Regions from separate parts of the Cellulosimicrobium sp. 22598 genome, predicted to be linked through region 2. Evidence: predicted binding sites of a transcription regulator. Region 2 holds the regulator's gene; the other holds the start of a gene.
What was found. The regulator HspR, encoded in region 2, represses chaperone genes until heat shock. The targets are predictions, from matches to a motif close to AAGTTGAGTCNNNNNGACTCAACTT.
Positions count from the first base shown of each region.

Region 1: the regulator HspR is predicted to act here: its motif matches at 3,008-3,032, upstream of clpB (ATP-dependent chaperone ClpB).

Region 1 covers NZ_JBQEMZ010000020.1:52,573-62,716, forward strand. The annotation lists gene ACTJIY_RS17990 (enoyl-CoA hydratase/isomerase family protein) at 1-46, shown strand, start outside; gene ACTJIY_RS17995 (ThuA domain-containing protein) at 136-1,221, opposite strand; gene ACTJIY_RS18000 (LppM family (lipo)protein) at 1,513-2,790, opposite strand; gene clpB (ATP-dependent chaperone ClpB) at 3,086-5,707, shown strand; gene ACTJIY_RS18010 (diacylglycerol/lipid kinase family protein) at 5,832-6,812, shown strand; gene ACTJIY_RS18015 (hypothetical protein) at 6,883-7,281, shown strand; gene ACTJIY_RS18020 (UdgX family uracil-DNA binding protein) at 7,371-8,099, shown strand; gene ACTJIY_RS18025 (YqjF family protein) at 8,096-8,911, shown strand; gene ACTJIY_RS18030 (response regulator) at 8,914-9,573, opposite strand; gene ACTJIY_RS18035 (sensor histidine kinase) at 9,570-10,144, opposite strand, start outside.
Region 2 covers NZ_JBQEMZ010000012.1:21,453-31,596, forward strand. The annotation lists gene ACTJIY_RS13980 (alanine--tRNA ligase-related protein) at 1-334, shown strand, start outside; gene dnaK (molecular chaperone DnaK) at 495-2,378, shown strand; gene grpE (nucleotide exchange factor GrpE) at 2,375-3,031, shown strand; gene ACTJIY_RS13995 (DnaJ C-terminal domain-containing protein) at 3,192-4,184, shown strand; gene ACTJIY_RS14000 (heat shock protein transcriptional repressor HspR) at 4,327-4,728, shown strand; gene ACTJIY_RS14005 (phosphotransferase family protein) at 4,751-5,479, opposite strand; gene ACTJIY_RS14010 (DUF1540 domain-containing protein) at 5,689-5,997, shown strand; gene ACTJIY_RS14015 (hypothetical protein) at 6,104-6,901, opposite strand; gene ACTJIY_RS14020 (sigma-70 family RNA polymerase sigma factor) at 7,077-10,144, shown strand, end outside.

The DNA.
Region 1 (10,144 bases), on a different contig from region 2:
GTTCGACGCCGTGGGCGACGTCGTCGAGGTCACCGTCGAGTCCTGACTCGCCGGCACGCACGCGCTCGCCGGAAGACGCCGAAGCGGCCACGCCCGGAAGGCGTGGCCGCTTCGGCCGGAGGTGGGCTCCCGAGGTCAGAAGACGAGCGTCTGCTGCCACTCGATCAGGTCGCCGATCTTCGCGACGAGGGTCTCGTCCTGGAGACCGTGCGCCTTCCCCTGGGCCTGCTTGAGGATGTGGATCGCGTCCGCGTGCGCGCCCGCGTCGGCGGCCGCCTCGGCCCGGTCGAGGTAGTCGCGCACGCCGGCGGAGAGCTTCTCCGCGCGGTTCGAGCCCGTCGAGAGCGACGTCACGATGCCGTCGACCTCCTTGAAGGTGACGCAGTCACCGCCGCCGCTCACCTTGCCGGCAGTCCACTCGATGCCCCCGGCGAGGTGCGCGAGGAACAGCGGGTCCGAGTAGGAGGAGTCGACGTGGCCGGCGCCCTCGTACCAGGACCGTCCGCCCTCGAAGTTCTGGCACCAGGCCAGGGGGTGGTCGTCGCCCATGGCGTCGCGGCCGGGGTTGTAGGTCGACTCGTCCAGCGTGATGAGGACGTGCACGTCCTCCCGCGGGTTGCTGGTGAAGTTGTACCACTCGTCGAACCTCGTCCACTCCGCGGGGAGCATCTCGGTCGACGGGTGGCCGGGGCTCTCGACCCGCATCGTGGCCGTCTGCTGGGCCGGGTGGCTCTTGAACCGCGCCGACCCGCCGCTGAGCTCGCTGTACCACGGCACCGCGTGCATGGTGTCGGTCGCGGCGTGCAGGCCGACGTACCCGCCGCCGTCGCGGATGTAGCCCTGCAGGGCCGCGAGCTCCGAGTCGTTCAGCAGCCGGGGACGAGCAGGGTCCTGGTTGTTGGTGCCGTCGACCGGCGAGGCGAAGAGGATCGTCGCGTACTGCGAGAGGTCCTCGGCGCTCGTGAACGGCGTCGAGTCGAGCGTCAGCTCGGGCTGCCGCGAGTCCCACACGTCGACCGTGAACCCGCGCTCCTCGCCGATGGCGATGACCGCCTCGGTCGTCTCGTCGATGTGCGAGTGACGGAAGCCGAGAGTCTCGCCGACGACGAGGACCTTGTACTCGTCGTCGGCCGCGCTCGCCGGGACCGCGGCGACCCCGACCGCGAGAGCGCTCGCTGCAGCGGTGAGGCCGGTGGCCAGGCGCCAGGCGTGATGCTTCATGGTGACTCCTCGTTGAGTGAACCGGTACGCCCCCCGACCGTCGGGCATCCAGGTGCCCGGCGGCTTCGAGCGACGGTATCCCGCCCCGTCCCTAAAAGGCAATACCGATAAACAAAATGCCGTCGGGTGGTGGGGACGAGGCTCGGGGACGCACGACGGCCCGCCCCGGTCTCGGGGCGGGCCGTCAAGGGTGGTGCTGCGGGCGGACCGGCGACGGGGGCCAGCGGGTGGTCAGCGACCGCTGGTCACCGACGGCTGGTCACCGACCACGCGCCGTCGGACGCGCATCCGTCACTCGGGCGGCGGGCGCAGGCGCGTCGCGTCGTCGATCTCGTCGTCCGGGCCGGCGGGGCTCACCGGGCCGTCCGGGCCCGGGGCGCCGGGCTGCGGCGGGAGCGGCTGGGTCGGCGCGGGCTGCTGGTACGGCGGCAGCGGCTGCGTCGCCCCCGGCGGGACGGGCGGCTGGGCGGGGAGCGGCGTCGTCGGCGACGACTGCGGGTGCGGCGTGCCGGGAGGGGCGTACGGAGCCGCGCCCGGGTAGCCCCCCTGCGGCTGCGGCGGGGCCGGCGGCTGGGTGCCGTACGGGCCCGGGGCCGGGGGCTGCGCCCCGTAGCCCTGCGGTGCCCCCGGCTGCCCGGGGTAGGCGCCCGGCTGCTGTCCCGGGTACTGACCCTGCTGGCCGGGGTAGCCGCCCTGCTGGCTCGGCTGCTGGGCGGGGTAGCCCTGCTGGCCCGGGTACTGGCCCTGGGGCTGACCGGGGTACTGACCGGGCTGACCGGCCGCGGGGTACGCGCCCGGCTGACCCGGCTGACCCGGGTAGCCGCCCTGCTGGAAGCCGGCCGCCTGGCCGTCCTGCGTGCCCGGCTTGGAGCGGAGCACCAGCCAGAGCACCAGGCCGATGATGCCGAGCAGCACGACGCCGCCGATCACGAACCACAGCCAGGCCAGGGAGCCCGAGTCCGAGGAGTCGCCCGCGCTCTCCCCGCCGTCGGGCGCAGTGGCGCCGTCGGAGTCGTCGGTGGCCTCCTCGGAGCCCTCGTCGCCCGTGCCGGCCGCGCCGCCCGCGACGGCCGAGCCGCGCGCCGTCATCTCGTTGACCTCGCCGACGACCGGCGTCCAGGTCACGGTGTTGCCGTCGACGGTGCCGTTGGACTCGGAGACCTCGCCGGGGAACGTGATGGCGACCTTGATGTCGAGGCTGTCCATCATCTGCCGCGTCATCTCGTCGCCGGCCGCGTCGCCGGTCTCGGGGTTGAACTCCTCGCCCGTCATGTCCATCGAGCCGCTCACGACGTACTCGTCGCCCTCGCGCGTCACGGAGATGGAGTCGGTGGCGCCGGTGTCGAGCTGGGAGATGGGCTGGTCGGCGTACGTGATCCTGGTGCCGGTGTAGCCGTCCTGCGCGTACGGCTCCTGCGTCGCGCCCTCGGGCAGGTCGGACTCCATCTCGGAGCCCATCTGGTCCCACATCTCCTGCGGGTCCATGTCCAGGGACTGGGCCATCTCGTCGGAGAACGCCATCACGACGCTGCCGTCGAACGTGTCGTCCTCGTTGAGGGTGATGGCCATGTCCATCCTCATGCACCCCGCGAGGAACAGTGCGAGGGTGGCGAAGAGGGCGCCGAGGCCGAGTCGTCTGCGCAAGGGTGAGGAGTTCACCGGCCCAGCATGTCGCGGATCGTCGCCCGAGGCGAGGGACGATGCCGATTTGAGACGGAATGCGGCCGAGAGTTCATCCACGTCGGACGACGGACCACCGGGAGGTCGGGCGCGAGGCTGACGATCGAAGTTGAGCGGAATACACTCAACTTCGGAGTCGTTCCACTGGTCAGACCATCTTTTCGAGCACCACACCGGAGCACCTATGGAAACGAAGTTCACCACGATGTCGCAGCAGGCGATCGGCGAGGCGATCCAGACCGCGTCGGCCGCCGGCAACCCGCAGCTCGAGCCCACGCACCTCCTCGCCGCGCTGCTCGCGCAGGAGGGCGGGGTCGCCGTCGGGCTCCTGGACGCCGTCGGCGCGGACAAGCAGGCCGTCGGGCAGAAGGTCCGGGCCGCGCTCGTCGCGCTGCCCACGGCGAGCGGGTCCGCCGTCGCGCAGCCGACGCCGTCGCGCGCCACGTCGACCGCGCTCGACAACGCCGCGAAGGAGGCGCAGGCGCTCGGCGACGAGTACGTCTCCACCGAGCACCTGCTGCTCGGCATCGCCGCGGGATCCTCGCAGGCCGCGACGATCCTGCAGCAGGCCGGCGCGACCGCCGACGCGCTGCGGTCGGCGCTGCCCGCGGTGCGCGGGAGCGCGCGCGTGACGAGCCCCAACCCCGAGGGAACCTACAAGGCGCTGGAGCAGTACGGCACCGACCTCACGGCCGCCGCCGCCGAGGGCAAGCTCGACCCCGTCATCGGGCGCGACTCGGAGATCCGGCGCGTCGTGCAGGTGCTCAGCCGCCGCACCAAGAACAACCCGGTGCTCATCGGCGAGCCCGGCGTCGGTAAGACCGCCGTCGTCGAGGGCCTCGCCCAGCGCATCGTCGCGGGTGACGTCCCGACGTCGCTCCAGGGCAAGCGCCTCGTGTCCCTCGACCTCGCGAGCATGGTCGCGGGCGCGAAGTACCGCGGCGAGTTCGAGGAGCGGCTCAAGGCCGTCCTGGAGGAGATCCGGTCCTCCGACGGCGAGGTCGTCACGTTCATCGACGAGCTGCACACGGTCGTCGGGGCGGGCGCGGGCGGCGAGGGCGCCATGGACGCGGGCAACATGCTCAAGCCCATGCTCGCGCGCGGCGAGCTGCGCCTCGTGGGCGCGACCACGCTCGACGAGTACCGCGAGTACATCGAGAAGGACCCGGCCCTGGAGCGCCGGTTCCAGCAGGTGTTCGTCGGCGAGCCCTCGGTCGAGGACACCGTCGCGATCCTGCGCGGCCTGAAGGAGCGGTACGAGGCGCACCACAAGGTGACGATCGCCGACTCGGCGCTCGTCGCCGCGGCGTCGCTCTCCGACCGGTACATCACCGGGCGCCAGCTCCCGGACAAGGCGATCGACCTCGTCGACGAGGCGGCGTCGCGCCTGCGCATGGAGCTCGACTCCTCGCCGATCGAGATCGACGAGTTGCAGCGCGCGGTCACGCGCCTGGAGATGGAGGAGGTCGTGCTGTCCGAGTCGACCGACCCCGCGTCGCTCGAGCGCCTCGAGAAGCTGCGCGCCGACCTCGCCGACCGGCGCGAGGAGCTCGCCGCGCTCACCGCGCGCTGGGAGGCCGAGAAGGCGGGCCACAACCGCGTGGGCGACCTGCGCGCCAAGCTCGACGAGCTGCGCGTCCAGGTCGAGCGCGCGATCCGCGAGGGCGACCTCGAGACCGCGGGCCGGCTCCAGTACGGCGAGATCCCGCAGCTCCAGCGCGAGCTCGACGCGGCCGAGGCCGAGGAGCAGGCGGACGACGCGTTCGCGGCGTCCGGGCCCGAGGCCGCCCCGATGATCGCCGACAAGGTCGGCGCGGACGAGATCGCGGAGGTCGTGTCCGCGTGGACGGGCATCCCCGCGGGCCGCATGCTCCAGGGCGAGAGCGAGAAGCTCCTGCACATGGAGGAGGTCATCGGGGAGCGCCTCATCGGCCAGCAGGCCGCCGTCCGCTCGGTGTCCGACGCCGTCCGGCGCTCGCGTGCGGGCGTCGCCGACCCGGACCGCCCCACGGGCTCGTTCCTCTTCCTCGGCCCGACGGGGGTCGGCAAGACGGAGCTCGCGAAGTCGCTCGCCGACTTCCTCTTCGACGACGAGCGCGCCATGGTGCGCATCGACATGTCGGAGTACTCCGAGAAGCACTCGGTCGCCCGGCTCGTCGGCGCGCCCCCGGGGTACGTGGGGTACGAGGAGGGCGGCCAGCTCACCGAGGCCGTGCGGCGCCGCCCCTACTCGGTCGTGCTGCTCGACGAGGTCGAGAAGGCGCACCCGGAGGTCTTCGACATCCTGCTGCAGGTGCTCGACGACGGCCGACTCACCGACGGCCAGGGCCGCACCGTGGACTTCCGCAACGTCATCCTCGTGCTCACGTCGAACCTCGGCTCGCAGTTCCTCGTCGACCCGATGCTCGACGACGCCGCGAAGCGCGAGGCCGTGATGAGCACGGTGCGGGCGAGCTTCAAGCCGGAGTTCCTCAACCGCCTCGACGACGTGATCGTGTTCGAGCCGCTCACGCTCGACGAGCTCGGCCGGATCGTCGACATCAGCGTCGCGCACCTCGCGAAGCGCCTCGCCGACCGGCGCATCACGCTCGACGTCACGACGGCGGCGCGCGAGTGGCTCGCGCTCGAGGGCTTCGACCCCGCGTACGGGGCGCGCCCGCTGCGCCGCCTCGTGCAGCGCGAGATCGGCGACCGCCTCGCGCGGCTGCTGCTCTCGGGCGACGTCGCCGACGGCGACGTGGTGCGCGTCGACCGCGACCCCGAGGCCGAGGGCCTGACCCTCGGCACGGAGATCCTCACGGCCTGAGCATCACGCAGAACCGCGGTCCGCCGAGGGAGAGCCCGACCAGGGTTCTCCCTCGCGGTGCCGGGGCCGGTGCTTCGCTGTCCGACGCCGGGCGGGCGGTGCGGTGCCGGGACATACTCTCTCCGTGCCGACCGACGAGACGACCAGCCCCGCACCCTCCTCCCCGCGGCAGCCCGACGACGCCCCGCGCCGTTCGGCCGTGATCGTCAACCCGAACCGTGTGGAGGGCCTGGACGCGCTGCGCGACCTCATCGTCGCGCGGCTCACCGAGGCGGGGTGGCCGGAGCCCGCGTGGCTCGAGACGACGGCCGAGGACCCGGGCACGGGGCAGGCGCGCCAGGCCGTCGAGGACGGCGCGGAGGTGGTGTTCGTCAGCGGCGGGGACGGGACCGTGCGGGCCGTCGTCGAGGGGCTGGCGGGGACCGACGCCGCGCTCGCGATCCTCCCGGGCGGCACGGGGAACCTCCTCGCGGTGAACCTCGGCGTCCCCACCGACGCCGAGGAGGGTCTGCGCCTCGTCCTCCGGGGCGGCCGGCGGACCATCGACGTCGGCGTCGCGGACGGGCAGACGTTCGCGATCATGGCGGGGATGGGGCTCGACGCGGCGATGATGCGCGACGCCCCGACGGCGCTCAAGGCCCGGGCGGGGTCGGTCGCGTACGTCTTCTCGGCGCTCAAGCACCTCGCCGACGACGAGATGCACGTCGAGGTGACGGTCGACGGGCGGACGCGGCGCCGTCGTGCGCGCACGGTCGTCGTCGGCAACGTGGGCCGTCTCCAGGCCGGCACCAACCTGCTCCCGGACGCGGAGCCGGACAACGGGCAGCTCGAGGTCGCGATCATCGCGCCGCGCAACCTCCAGCACTGGGTCCAGCTGCTGTGGGGCGTCGTGCGGGGCAAGAGCCGGGTGCCGAGCCGGGAGGTCGTGCGGGGCCGGGAGGTCTCCGTGGTCTCCGACCGGCCGCAGCCGCGCCAGCTCGACGGCGACGTGATCGAGCCGGCGGAGCGGCTCGACGTCAGCGTGCGACCGCAGGCGCTGCACGTGTGCGTGTACCGGCCCGAGGAGTCGGAGGACCTCGCGCAGGGCGCCCCCGGTCGTCGGTGATCCCGGTGCCCGCGGTCGCGGACCGCGGACGTCCCCGTCGCCGGACCGCGGGGTTCGGCAGGATGGGCGCATGAGCGCTCCCCGGCCCGGCCCCGAGTCCTGGTCCGCCTCCGCCCCGTCCGCCTACGGCTCACCCGCACCGGCCACCGGCGCGCGACGCTCGCCCCTCGCCGTCGTGGCCTTCGTCCTGGGGGTCGCGACCGTCCTGGTGGGTGCGGTCGTCACGCTGGCCTTCCCGTTCGTGCTCTCGTCGTCGGGCTACTCGCCGTCGTCGGTCGGCGTGCTCCAGCTCGTCAACGGCATCCTCACGGGCGTCCTCGCGCTGGCCGCGACGGTCACCGGCGCGGTCGCGCTCGTGCGGCGGCTGCCCGGCACGGCGCTCGCGTCCGCCGGCACGGCGCTCGGCGCGGCGGCGCTCCTGGGCGTCGTCCTCGGCCTCGTCCAAGGTGCTCTCTACCAGGTTCTCTGACCACCTCCGCCCGGCCTGGTCCCGGGCCGGGCTCGTGCGTCCCGCGGGCGCCGGGTGCGAGCCGGCGTGCGGTGCTGCACGGTGGGCCCATGAGCCCCCGACGACCGGCTCCCGAGCGCCCGGGCGCGCAGGAGTGGCTCCCGCGCGGGCGTGCCGCGAGGGACGTCGACGCCCTGGCCCGGGCAGCGCGGGACTGCCACGGGTGCGAGCTGTGGGCGGACGCCACGCAGGTCGTGTTCTCGCGCGGACCCGAGCGCGCCCGGCTGGTGCTCGTCGGTGAGCAGCCGGGCGACCGGGAGGACCGCGAGGGCGAGCCGTTCGTCGGGCCGGCGGGGCGCCTCCTCGACGAGGCGCTCGACGCCGCCGGGCTGTCCGCCGACGACGTCTACCTGACGAACGCCGTGAAGCACTTCCGGTTCGAGGAGCGGGGGAAGCGCCGGCTGCACAAGAGCCCGGACGTCGCGCACGTCCGGGCGTGCCTCCCGTGGCTCACGGCCGAGGTCGCCGCGGTCGCGCCCCGTGTCGTCGTCGCGATGGGCGCGACCGCGGGGCGTGCCGTGCTCGGGCGCCCGGTGCGCGTCACCGCCGAGCGCGGCCGGGTGCTCGACCTCGACGACGAGGGCGCCGAGTCCGCGTCGCCCCTCTCGCAGGGTGTGCCCGACGGCGACCGCCCGCCCCGGCAGCGCCCGCCGCGCGTCGTGCTCACCACGCACCCGTCCGCGCTGCTGCGCGTGCGTGAGCGGGCCGAGCGGGAGGCGGCGTTCGCCGCGTTCGTCGACGACCTCCGCCTCGCGTCCGACACGGCGGGCGCCCGGTGACCGACCGTCCGCTCCCGACCGCACCCGACCCCGCGGCGCCGGGAGTCTCGCGGCCCAGTGCCTCGCGGGTCGTCGTGAACGTGCAGCGCTGGGACGCGCTCACGTTCCTCCACTGGCGCGTCGACCCGGCCGTCGTGCAGGGCTGGCTCCCACCCGGCCTCTCCGTGCAGGAGGTCGACGGGACGACGTGGCTCGGCGTGGTCCCGTTCGTCATGGCGGGCGTCCGGGTCCCGCCCCTGCCCGCTCTCGGCGCGTGGTCGACGTTCCCCGAGCTCAACGTCCGCGTGTACGTGCGCGACCGCGCGGGCACCGAGGGCGTGTGGTTCCTCGGCCTGTGGGCCACGTCGCCCGCGTTCGTCGCCGCGACGCGCGCGGCCGGCGTCCCGTACCACCCGGCGCGCGCCGCGGTGGACGCGGCGGTGCACGCGGGCGGCGACCGCAACGGGCCGCCCTCCGCGGTGCGCTACCGGTTCCGCTCGACCGGCCGAGGTCCCCTGCGCGTCCCGCACGAGCACCCGGGGCTGCTGCGCGACGCCACGTTCCGCGCCGAGGTGCGCGCGCACGAGGAGGTCGACGCGTCCTCGGGCCTCGTGCGGTGGCTCACGGCCCGCTGGAACGCGTACGGCGTGCGGGCCGGACGGCTGTGGCGGTTCCCGGTCGTGCACGAGCCGTGGTCCCTGCGGCGCGGCACGCTCGACGCGCTCGACACGGACGTGCTCGCCCGCCTCGGGCTGCCGTCCGCCGACCCCGGGCTCGTGCACGTGGCCGCGCCCGTGCACGCCCGGTTCGCGCTCCCGCGGCCCGTCGGCTGAGGTCAGCCCGCCGGGTCGACGACCCCGTGCCGGAACGCCCAGACGACGAGCTGCACGCGGTCGCGCGACCCGGTCTTGGTCATGGCCCGGCTCAGGTGCGACTTCACGGTGCTCGGCTCGAGGAACAGGGCCGTCGCGATCTCCGCGTTGGACGACCCGCGGCACAGCAGGTCGACGATGTCGAGCTCGCGCGGGGTGAGGAGCGCGGCCGCGGCGTCGTCCCGTGCGACGGGCGCGCGACGGCGCGCGAACTCGCCGATGACCCGACGCGTGAGGGTCTGGTCGACCAGACCGTCGCCCGCGGCGACCCGCCGGACGGCGTCCACGAGCACGTCCGGCTCGGCGTCCTTGAGCAGGAACCCGCTCGCCCCGGCCTCCAGGGCGCCGAACACGTAGTCGTCGAGGTCGAACGTGCTCACCACGAGCACGGGGACCGGGTCGACGACGTCCGGCCCGGCGAGCGCGCGCGTCGCGGTGATGCCGTCGCCGCCGGGCATGCGGACGTCCATGCACACGACGTCCGGGCGCTCGCGGCGCGCGACGCGGACGGCGTCGGTGCCGTTCGACGCCTCGCCGACGACCTCGACGCCCTCGCTCTCGAGGATGACGGTGAACCCGGCGCGGACGACGGCCTGGTCGTCCACGAGCACGACGCGTGTCACGAGACCTCCTGGTCGGCAGGGTGCTGGTCGGGGGCGCGGGGATCCCGTGCCGCGGCGCGGGGGACGGTGAGGCGGACGAGCCACGCGCCGTCGGGCGCCCGCCGAGCGTCGAGGCTGCCGCCGAGCACGGCCGCCCGCTCGCGCATGCCGACGAGCCCGTGGCCGGGCCGCGGGTCCGTGGGCGGCACCGTGCCGGCCGTCGGGTTGCGCACCGTGAGGACGAGGTCCGCGGCGGACCACGCGAACCGCACCGCGACGGGTCTTCCCGGTGCGTGCCGGCGCGCGTTGGCGAGCGCCTCCTGGAGCACGCGGTACACGGCGATCTGCGCGCTCGGCGTGGGGTCCCACGGTGTCCCTGCGGTCTCGACCGTCGCCGCGGTGCCCGCGGCGCGCGCCGTGTCGAGGAGGGCGGGGACCTCCGCGAGCGTCGGCTGCGGCGCCTCCCGCTCGGCGCCGTCCTCGTCGTCGCGGCCCCGCAGGATCCCGACCACGAGGCGGAGGTCGTCGAGCGTCTCGCGACCCTGCGCGCGGATCCACCGCACCGACTCCTTGGCACGCTCCGGGTCGGCCT
Region 2 (10,144 bases):
CCTCGTCGCCGTCGTGGCCGAGACGTACGGCGACGGCTACCCGGGCCTGGTCGCGCAGCGCGAGGAGCTGAGCACGGTCCTGCGCGACGAGGAGTCGCGCTTCCGTCGCACGGTGCACCGCGGGCTCCGGGAGCTCGAGAAGCTCGGGGGCGCGACGGTCACCGGGGACGACCTGTTCGTGCTGGCGGACACCTGGGGCTTCCCCGTCGAGCTGTCGGTCGACGAGGTCCGGCGCCGTGGCATGGCCCTCGCCCCGGACTGGCGGGAGGGCTACGCGCTGCAGCGGGAGCGCCAGCGGGCGCGCTCGCGGGCGGCCGCGACGAGCGGGGAATAGTTCGCCCTGGGTGAAGGTTGAGCCTGATGGACTCAAGTTCTGGTGATCGGGCTTGCGCGCGAGTGCACCCGGTGCCTACCTTGAGTGAAGCAGACTCAACCCGGTGTGCCCGGGCGCGCGTGCGCCGTCGGGCACCCCATCCACAACGGAGGCAGCACACATGGCACGAGCAGTCGGGATCGACCTCGGCACCACCAACTCGGTGGTGGCCGTCCTCGAGGGCGGAGAGCCCACCGTCATCGCGAACGCCGAGGGGTCGCGCACGACGCCGTCGGTGGTCGCCTTCTCCAAGACCGGCGAGGTCCTCGTCGGCGAGGTCGCCAAGCGTCAGGCGGTCACGAACGTCGACCGCACCATCAGCTCGGTGAAGCGCCACATGGGCACCGACTGGTCGGTGGAGATCGACGACAAGAAGTACACCGCGCAGGAGATCTCCGCGCGCATCCTGGGCAAGCTCAAGCGCGACGCCGAGGAGTACCTGGGCGAGCCCGTCACGGACGCGGTCGTCACCGTCCCGGCGTACTTCAACGACGCCGAGCGCCAGGCGACCAAGGACGCCGGGCAGATCGCAGGCCTCAACGTGACCCGCATCGTCAACGAGCCCACCGCGGCCGCGCTCGCGTACGGGCTGGAGAAGGGCAAGGAGGACGAGCTCATCCTCGTCTTCGACCTGGGCGGCGGCACGTTCGACGTCTCGCTCCTCGAGGTCGGCAAGGACGAGGACGACTTCTCCACGATCCAGGTCCGCGCGACCTCGGGCGACAACCGCCTGGGTGGCGACGACTGGGACAACCGCATCGTCGAGCACCTCATCAAGCAGGTGAAGAACAGCTCGGGCGTCGACCTGTCCAAGGACAAGATCGCGCTCCAGCGTCTGCGCGAGGCCGCCGAGCAGGCGAAGAAGGAGCTCTCGTCCGCGACGAGCACCACCATCTCGATGCAGTACCTCTCGATGAGCGAGAACGGCCCCATCCACCTGGACGAGAAGCTCACGCGCGCCCAGTTCCAGCAGATGACGCAGGACCTCCTCGACCGGACGAAGGCCCCGTTCCACAAGGTCATCTCCGACGCGGGCGTCTCCGTCTCCGACATCGACCACGTCGTGCTCGTGGGTGGCTCCACCCGCATGCCCGCCGTGACGGACGTCGTCAAGGAGCTCACGGGCGGCAAGGAGCCCAACAAGGGCGTCAACCCGGACGAGGTCGTCGCCGTGGGCGCGGCCCTGCAGGCCGGCGTCATCTCCGGCGACCGCAAGGACGTCCTGCTCATCGACGTCACCCCGCTGTCCCTCGGCATCGAGACCAAGGGCGGCGTGATGACCAAGCTCATCGAGCGCAACACGGCCATCCCGACCAAGCGCAGCGAGATCTTCTCGACGGCCGAGGACAACCAGCCGTCGGTGCTCATCCAGGTGTTCCAGGGCGAGCGCGAGTTCGCGCGCGACAACAAGCCGCTCGGCACGTTCGAGCTGACCGGCATCGCGCCGGCCCCGCGCGGCGTGCCGCAGATCGAGGTCACCTTCGACATCGACGCGAACGGCATCGTCCACGTCGGCGCCAAGGACCGCGGCACCGGCAAGGAGCAGAAGATGACCATCACGGGCGGCTCGGCGCTGCCCAAGGAGGACATCGACCGCATGGTCAAGGAGGCCGAGGAGCACGCGGCCGAGGACAAGAAGCGTCGCGAGGAGGCGGAGACCCGCAACCAGGCCGAGGCGTTCGTCTACTCGACCGAGAAGCTCGTCTCCGAGAACAAGGAGAAGCTCCCGGCCGACGTCGTCACCGAGGTCGAGGCCGACATCGCGTCGGTGAAGTCCGCGCTCGAGGGCGAGGACGCCGACGCCGTGAAGACCGCGCACGAGAAGCTCGTCGCGTCCTCGCAGAAGATCGGCCAGGCGCTCTACGCCTCGGCCGAGCAGGAGCAGGCCGCCGGCAACCCCGGCGCCGCGCAGGACGACGCCACCGCGGCCGCGGGTGCGACGTCCGCTCCGGACGAGGACGTCGTCGACGCCGAGATCGTGGACGACGAGGACGACAAGAAGTGACGTCCCCCGAGGACCGGGGCCCCGAGGAGCAGGCCGGGCGCGAGCCCGGTCAGGGCCCCGAGGACAAGCCGTTCCAGTTCACCGACAAGCGCAAGGTCGACCCGGAGACCGGCCGCCCGCGCGCGGGCGCCGGCTCCGCCGGTGGCTCGGCCGGGGACGACGCGGAGACGGACCCGCTCGCGGGCCTCGACTTCGAGCCGTCCGACGAGGCCGAGGTCGACGCGGCCGTCCTGGCCGCCAAGGCCGAGGCCGCGGAGCACCTCGACGCGCTCCAGCGCGAGCGGGCGAGCTTCACGAACTACCGCAACCGGTCGCTGCGCGACCAGGAGGCCGCGCGCACGAAGGGGATCGAGGACGTGCTCACCGCCCTCCTCCCGGTCCTCGACGACATCGACCGCGCGCGGCAGCACGGCGAGCTGACGGGGCCGTTCGCGGCCATCTCCGACAAGCTCGACGCGTCGCTCGAGAAGTTCGGGATCGAGCGCTACGGCGCGGTCGGGGACGAGTTCGACCCCACCGTCCACGAGGCGCTCATGCACCAGCCCGACCCCGATGCCACCGCCACCACGGTGAACCTCGTCATCGAGCCGGGCTACCGGATCGGGGACCGTGTCGTGCGCGCCGCGCGCGTCTCGGTCGTCGGCCCCCAGTAGGCGGGACCACCGGCGTCCCCCGCGTGCCCGACGGCGCGGGCGCACCTCCCGCGCGGAGGTGCGCCCCGCCGTCGGGCACGCGAGGATCACGAGCAGCAGCATCGACAGCAGGCACGACACGAAGGACCAGGACCACGACCACCGACAGGAGGGAGGCGCCGTGACCGGACAGGACTGGATGGAGAAGGACTTCTACGCCGCGCTCGGCGTCCCCAAGGACGCCGACGACGCCACGATCAAGAAGGCCTACCGCAAGCTCGCGCGCAAGTACCACCCCGACCAGAACCAGGGTGACGCGGGCGCCGAGGCGAAGTTCAAGGAGATCGGCGAGGCGTACGCCGTGCTGTCGGACGCCAAGGAGCGCGAGCAGTACGACGCGATCCGGGCGATGGCCGGCGGCGGTGCCCGCTTCTCCGCGGGCCCCGGCGGCGCCGGGGGCGCCGGGTTCGAGGACGTGTTCGGCGGCATGTTCGGCGGCGGCGGCCCGGGCGGCACCCGGGTCCGCTACTCGACCGGCGGCCAGGGCGCGGGCGGCTTCGAGGACATCCTCGGCTCGATGTTCGGTGGCGCGGGAGCGCAGCAGTTCGGCGGCGGGCCCCGCCCGCGGGCCGGGGCGGACGTGGCCGCGGCCACGACCCTCCCGTTCCGCCAGGCGGTCGAGGGGTCCACCGTCACCTTCACGGTCGACGGTCGTAACGTCACCACCCGCATCCCGCCGGGCGTGCGCGACGGCCAGAAGATCCGGCTGCGCGGCAAGGGCCGCCCGGGCATGGCCGGCGGTCCCGACGGCGACCTCGTCGTCACCGTCCACGTCACCCCGCACCCGGTGTTCTCGCTCGACGGGAACAACCTGCGGGCGACCGTCCCGGTGACGTTCGCCGAGGCCGCGCTCGGGGCGACGATCAGCGTGCCCACGCTCGACGGCGCGTCGGTCAAGGTCAAGGTCCCGGCCGGGACGCCGTCCGGTCGCACGCTGCGCGTCAAGGGCCGCGGCGTGAAGACGGCGAAGGCGACCGGCGACCTGCTCGTCACCGTGCAGGTCGCGGTGCCGCAGAAGCTCTCGAAGGCGGCGCGCGAGGCGGTCGAGACGTTCGCGGCCGAGACGGACGGCCAGGACGTGCGGGCCGACCTGGTCCGCCAGGCCGCGGAGTAGGAGGGCCGTGATGGCCCACCGGAAGACTCAGAGCTTCTCGGTCGGCGAGGACTCACCACGGGGCGTCGGACGGGCTCCGGCGAGCGACGTCGACCAGGACGCGCCCGTCCTCGTCATCTCCCAGGCTGCGACGCTCGCGGGGATGCACCCGCAGACGCTGCGCCAGTACGACCGCCTCGGCCTCGTCGTGCCGCGCCGGACCGCGGGCCGCGGCCGGCGCTACTCGCTGCGCGACGTCGCGAAGCTGCTCGAGGTACAGCGGCTCAGCCACGACGAGGGCATCAACCTCGCGGGCATCCAGCGCATCCTCGCGCTCGAGTCGCAGGTCGAGCGGCTGGAGCGCCGCATCGAGGCGCTCTCCGCGCGGGTCGAGCCCGGCGGCCGGGTGTTCGCGGCGGCGGCGAGCGGCGACGTCGTCGTGGTGCCGCGCGGGCGCAGCGTGCGCCGCGGGGTCGAGGAGGCGCTGCGCGAGACGCTCGTCGAGCACGGCGAGGCACGCGCGCTCGTCATCTGGCGGCCCCGGCCCGACGACGCGGGGTCCTGACCTCGGCCGTTCCGCCCAGGTCTCAGCTCCGGCGCGCCTCGCGCGCGACGAGCGCCGCGGCGGCCGGGACGAGCGCGGCCTCCGAGGGGTCGAGGCCGGGGTCCGCGGCGCGGGTCCGCGCGGCGGCGTCGAGGTGCCGCAGGAGCGCCGGGTCGGCCAGGTGGAGGAACGCGTCCAGCAGGACCCGTGCGCCGGGCGCGAGCTCGTCGTCCTCGTCGGCGGCGACCTCCGCGAGGACGACGGCGGTCACGGCGAGGTCGAGTCCGGGCGGTCCGAGCCGGGCGTTCGTCCAGTGCAGGACGGCGGGGCCGTCGGCGGTGAGCACGACGTGCGCCGGGTGCAGGTCGAGGTGCACGACGCACGACCGCCCGGCGGCGGGCTCGTCGAGGGCCGCGGGCGACGGCGCGGTGAGCGCGGCGTACGCGGGTCCGCCCCGCGCCGGGGGCGGGACGGCGTGCAGCGCGTCGTGCAGCGCGACGAGGGTCCGGGCCGCCGCGGCGAGCGACGTCCGGCCGCCGAGGATCGACTGCAGGAGCGTCGGGCCCCGCAGGAGCTCCATGGTGAGGTCGCCGTCCGACGCGGCGTCGACGCGCGGGGCCGGGAAGCCCGCGGCGCGCACGTGCCGCATCACCTCCGCGGTGCCGACCGAGTCGGCCCCCGAGCGCGAGCGTCGCAGGACGCGGTCGGCGCCGACCGCGTACAGGTCGGCGTCGGCGCCCGAGAACAGCGGCGCGCCGAGCGAGGGGGCCATGAGAACGACGCTACGCCTCTCCTGCCCTCCTGACGAGGGCCGCGGCATCAGCCCTGGTCAGGCATTTCCGCAAGAATGCCGTGCGCTAATTGATGGATATTTCTGCATTTCTTAGCAAGGCCTTCCTTGCTATACACCGCAGAATTCCGGGAATACCGTGGACGTGGAAGCCCGGCCCGCCACGGGTCCTCGGAGAACAGGAGATCGCGATGAGCAGCCTCACGGAGATGCCCCAGGTCGTCGAGTGTTCCATCGACGGCTGCGGCTACAACCACGACCACGGGTGCCACGCCGGCGCGGTGACCATCGCCGGTCACGCGGGCGACGCCGAGTGCGCGACCTTCATCCCGCTGGGGACCAAGGGCGGCCTCGAGAAGGTGCTCGCGCACGTCGGGGCGTGCCAGCGCACCGAGTGCGTCCACAACTCCTCGCTCGAGTGCTCGGCCCCGTCGATCCGCGTGGGCGCCGGCGCGTCCGGCGAGGACAAGGCCGACTGCCTCACCTTCACCCCGCGCTGACGCGCGACCTCGACCTCCTCGGAGGCGGCCGGTCACCCACCGGCCGCAGACGCCCCCGGACGCCCCGTCCGCGCGCTCGCCCGCGCGGCCGGGGCGTCGTCGTGCCTCAGCGCTGGAGCGCGTCGAGCAGCTGGACGGCAGCGGCGTGGGTGCGGGGGAGCGGCTCGGCCCAGACGCGCGGCGGTCGCCGCAGGATCGCCGTGACGCCCAGCGCGAGCCCCGTGCGCTCGATGTTGTGGCGGAGCACGGTGCGCAGCGCGTCGTCGTCGGCGCCGCGCTCCCCGAGCACGACGAAGAGCCCGTTGCCGAGCGAGGCCATGGGGTGGCCGTCGCCGAACGTGTGGGTGAGCGCGCGACCCATCGCCGCCGACCGCGCGAAGCGCTGCCACCCGGTCAGGTGGTCGAGCGCGACGTCCACGACGAGCAGGCCGTGCGTCGCGGCGGCGTCGACCCCGGCGCGCTGGGCGACGCCGTACGTCTCCCGGAGCCGCTGGACCAGGTACTGGGACGTCGCGAGGCCGGACTCGGGGTCCATGACCTCGGGCGTCACGGGGGTCGCCTCGTAGCCGTCGGACCACCCGACCGCGACCGCGCGGAGCAGGTCGGTCCCCGGCTCGCGGTCGTGCGCCCGGTACAGGCACACCACGTCGTCGATGGCCTCGCCGATCCCGACCCCCGCCTCGGCCCGCACCCGGCCGAGCCGTTCGGCGGCCGGCGTCCCGTCCCGCTCCTCGCACAGCGCCTCGGCGAGGGCGTCGACGGCAGGGTGGTACCAGTCGCCCGGTCGCAGCCAGACGCTCTCGGCGCTCGCGCGACGCCAGCGCTCGCGTACCGCGTCGGGAGCGGGCACGGTGTACCCGTGGAGGTGGTCCATGTCGATGAGACGGACGAGCGGCCGATCCATGACGCGAGTCGGCGAAGAAGTTTCCGGGACGCGGGGTCCGAGGTGAAATCGGGCGAACGGGGAGGACTCCGGCCGTTACCGTTCCGTCGCCGGACGCCCTCTGCCCCGAAGTTGGACGGGCGTCTACTATGGCCACCGTACGCCTCGGATCGGGGCGGTCTCCGGGGCGGGTGACATGACGCAGGCGCAGGAACGGGTGTGGAGCGAGGCCTTCAGCGACGCCGAGCTCATCTCCGCCGTGCGCGAGGGCGACACCAGCGCCTACGGCGCGCTGTACGAGCGCCACGCCGCCGCGGCCCGGACGGTCGCGCGCCAGTACGTCCGCTCGACCGCCGACGCCGACGACGTCGTCTCCGACGCGTTCGCCCGCACGCTCTCCGTCCTGCAGGGCGGGGGCGGGCCCGACGTCACCTTCCGCGCCTACCTCTTCACCGTCGTCCGACGCCTCTCCTACGACCTCGTCAACGGCGCGCGGCGCACCCAGCCGACGGACGACGAGCGCACGTTCGAGACGGCGTTCGGTCCCATGGCGTCCACCGAGGACCCGACCCTCGAGGGGTTCGAGCGCTCGACGGTCACGCGCGCCTACCAGGACCTCCCCGAGCGGTGGCGCGCCGTGCTCTGGTACACGGAGGTCGAGAACCTCTCCCCGGCCGAGATCGCGCCGATCCTGGGTCTCACCGCGAACGGCGTCTCCGCGCTCGCCTACCGCGCGCGCGAGGGGCTGCGGCAGGCGTACCTCCAGCAGCACCTGACGTCCGTGCCCGCCGAGGAGTGCCGCACGGTCAACGCGCTCCTCGGGTCGTACGTGCGCGGCGGGCTCGCCAAGCGCGAGACGGCGCGCGTGGAGTCGCACCTCGACGGCTGCGGCGAGTGCCGCGCGCTCGTGCTGGAGCTGGGCGACGTGTCGCACGGCATGCGCGCCGTCATCGCCCCCCTGGTCCTCGGCGTCGGCGCGCTCGGCCTCGTCGGGACGGCGCTCCCGACGGTCGGCGGCGCGGCCGTCGCCGGCGGTGTCGGTGCCGCCCTGCAGGGCTCGTCGAGCGGTGGCGCGGGATCGGCCGGCGGGTCCGGTGCGGCCGGCGGGTCCGGCGGTGCGGGCGCGGGCGCCGGTGGTGGCGCGGCGGGCACCGGTGCCGTCGGGGGCGCGGGAGCGGCCGCGAGCGCGGCCGGTGGTTCCGGCGCCGCGGTCGGGGCCGGCGCGGCGTCCGTCGGCGGGGCGGCAGCGGCGGCCGGAGGCGCCGCCGCGGGCAGCGGCGCGCTCGCCGCCGCGGGTGCCGGTGGGCTCGTCGCGCTCGTCACGTCCGCGCCGCTCGCCGCGGCCGCCGTCACGGTCGGCGTGCTCACGGTCGCCGGGCTCGGCGTCGCGGGCGCGCTCGGCGCGTTCTCGTCGGACCCGGCCCCCACCCCGACCTCGCAGTCCTCCCCGTCCCCGTCCGCGTCACCGACCACGGGGACCACGACGACGCCGGACCCCACCACCGACCCGACGTCGCCCACGAACATCCCGCCCGCCCCGACCGACCAGACCACCGCCGGGTCGGGCGACACGACCGGGACCGGTAGCGGGTCCACCGACGGCTCCACGCCCGTCGGGTCGACGCCGGGCACGACGACGCCGGGCGGGTCCACCGGCCCCGGCACGCCTGCGCCCACCGATCCCGGGACGGGCACGCCCGGGCCGACCGACCCGGGCACGGGAACGCCCGAGCCCGCGCCGGCGGCCCTCGAGCTGTCGCTCGCCCCGGTCACGCTCGCGGCGCGCGTCCCCGCGGACCTCGTCATCACCGCCTCGAACACCGGCGGTCGAGCGGCGGAGGAGGTCTTCGTCGACCTCACGCTCCCGGCGGGCGTGACGACCCCGGGCTCGTCGCTCGTCGCGCGCGGGACCGTCGTCGGCAGCCCCCTGTCCGCGGCCTCGCTCCCGTGCGGCAGCGCGGTGCCCCAGCCGGACGGGACGAGCCTGGTCACGTGCTCGGTCGGCATCCTCGACCCCGGAGAGAGCCAGGAGCTCGTCGTCCGCGTCGAGGCCGAGTCCGGGGGCGACTACCCGCCCTTCGCCGCGTCCGTGCGCGCCACCGGCATCCCGGCGAAGCCGTGGACCTTCCCGTCGGCGCCCGTCCGGTACTACGGGCCCGAGGTCCGCGTCGTGGCGCCGTCCGACGGACTGCGCCTGGACAACCCGGGAGAGGGAGTCCTGCGCGTCGTGGTGCGCAACAGCGGTGACCAGCCGCTCGTCGAGCCGCGCCTCGCCGTCGACCTCCCGTCCGGCGTCACCCTCGCCGGCGGGTCCGCCGGGGTCTGGACGTGCGCCACGGACGAGGGTCGGAGCGTGACGTGTGCCGCCCCCTCCGGCACGAGCCTCGCACCCGGCGCCGCGTCCACGGTCCCGCTGACGCTCGTCGCGGACCGTGACCGGGCGGTCGAGAAGGCCGTGGTCCGCCTGCGCGGGACGGCCCCGGACGCGCGAGCCGGGAGCGCGGACGCCTCGGTCGACGTGGCCCGGCCGTGGGACGGCGCGGCGTCGGGGGTCGACGGGGACGGCCTGCGCGTGCAGTGCAGCGCCCGTGGTGAGGCCGGTGCCGCATCGGTGACGGTCCCCTTCACGAATCGCACGGCCTACGGCGATCTCCGGGCAGCCCTCGTGGTCGCCGGCACCGCCCAGGACGCCGTTCCGGTCGCCCCGGGACGGAGCGTCGACCTGCGCGGCGGGACCGGGGGCTGGCTGCCCGCCGGGGACGCCCGGGTCGTCCTCTCGACCACGGTGGCGGGGCAGCAGTTCACCCACGAGATCGTCGCCGGCGAGCACCCGGCGATCGACTGCTTCGACTGGAAGCCGGTCACGGGCGCGGCGCGCGCGACGGCGGCCTGGGCGGTGCCGTCCGGTGCCGGGGTCGGGACATCCGTCGTGACGGGCACGTTCCACAACCCGTACTCGACGACCACTCTCCGCGTCGGGATGTCGACGCCGCACGGTGACGCCGCACCGGTCGACGTGGCCCCGGGCGCGGACGCGACGTTCACCGTGGACGCGAAGGCGCTGTCCGTCCCGGCCGGGACGGCGACGTTCACGGTCGAGCGCGCGGCGCCTGCGGGCCCGGCGCCGACGACGGTCGAGGCCCGCTACGCCGCCGTGACGTACGACCCGCGGTGGGCGACCTCGGCGACGGTCGACGCCGGCTGGCAGGACGGGTCGGTGAAGATCGTCGGCACGCTGACCAACGACTCGCCCGAGACGATCGA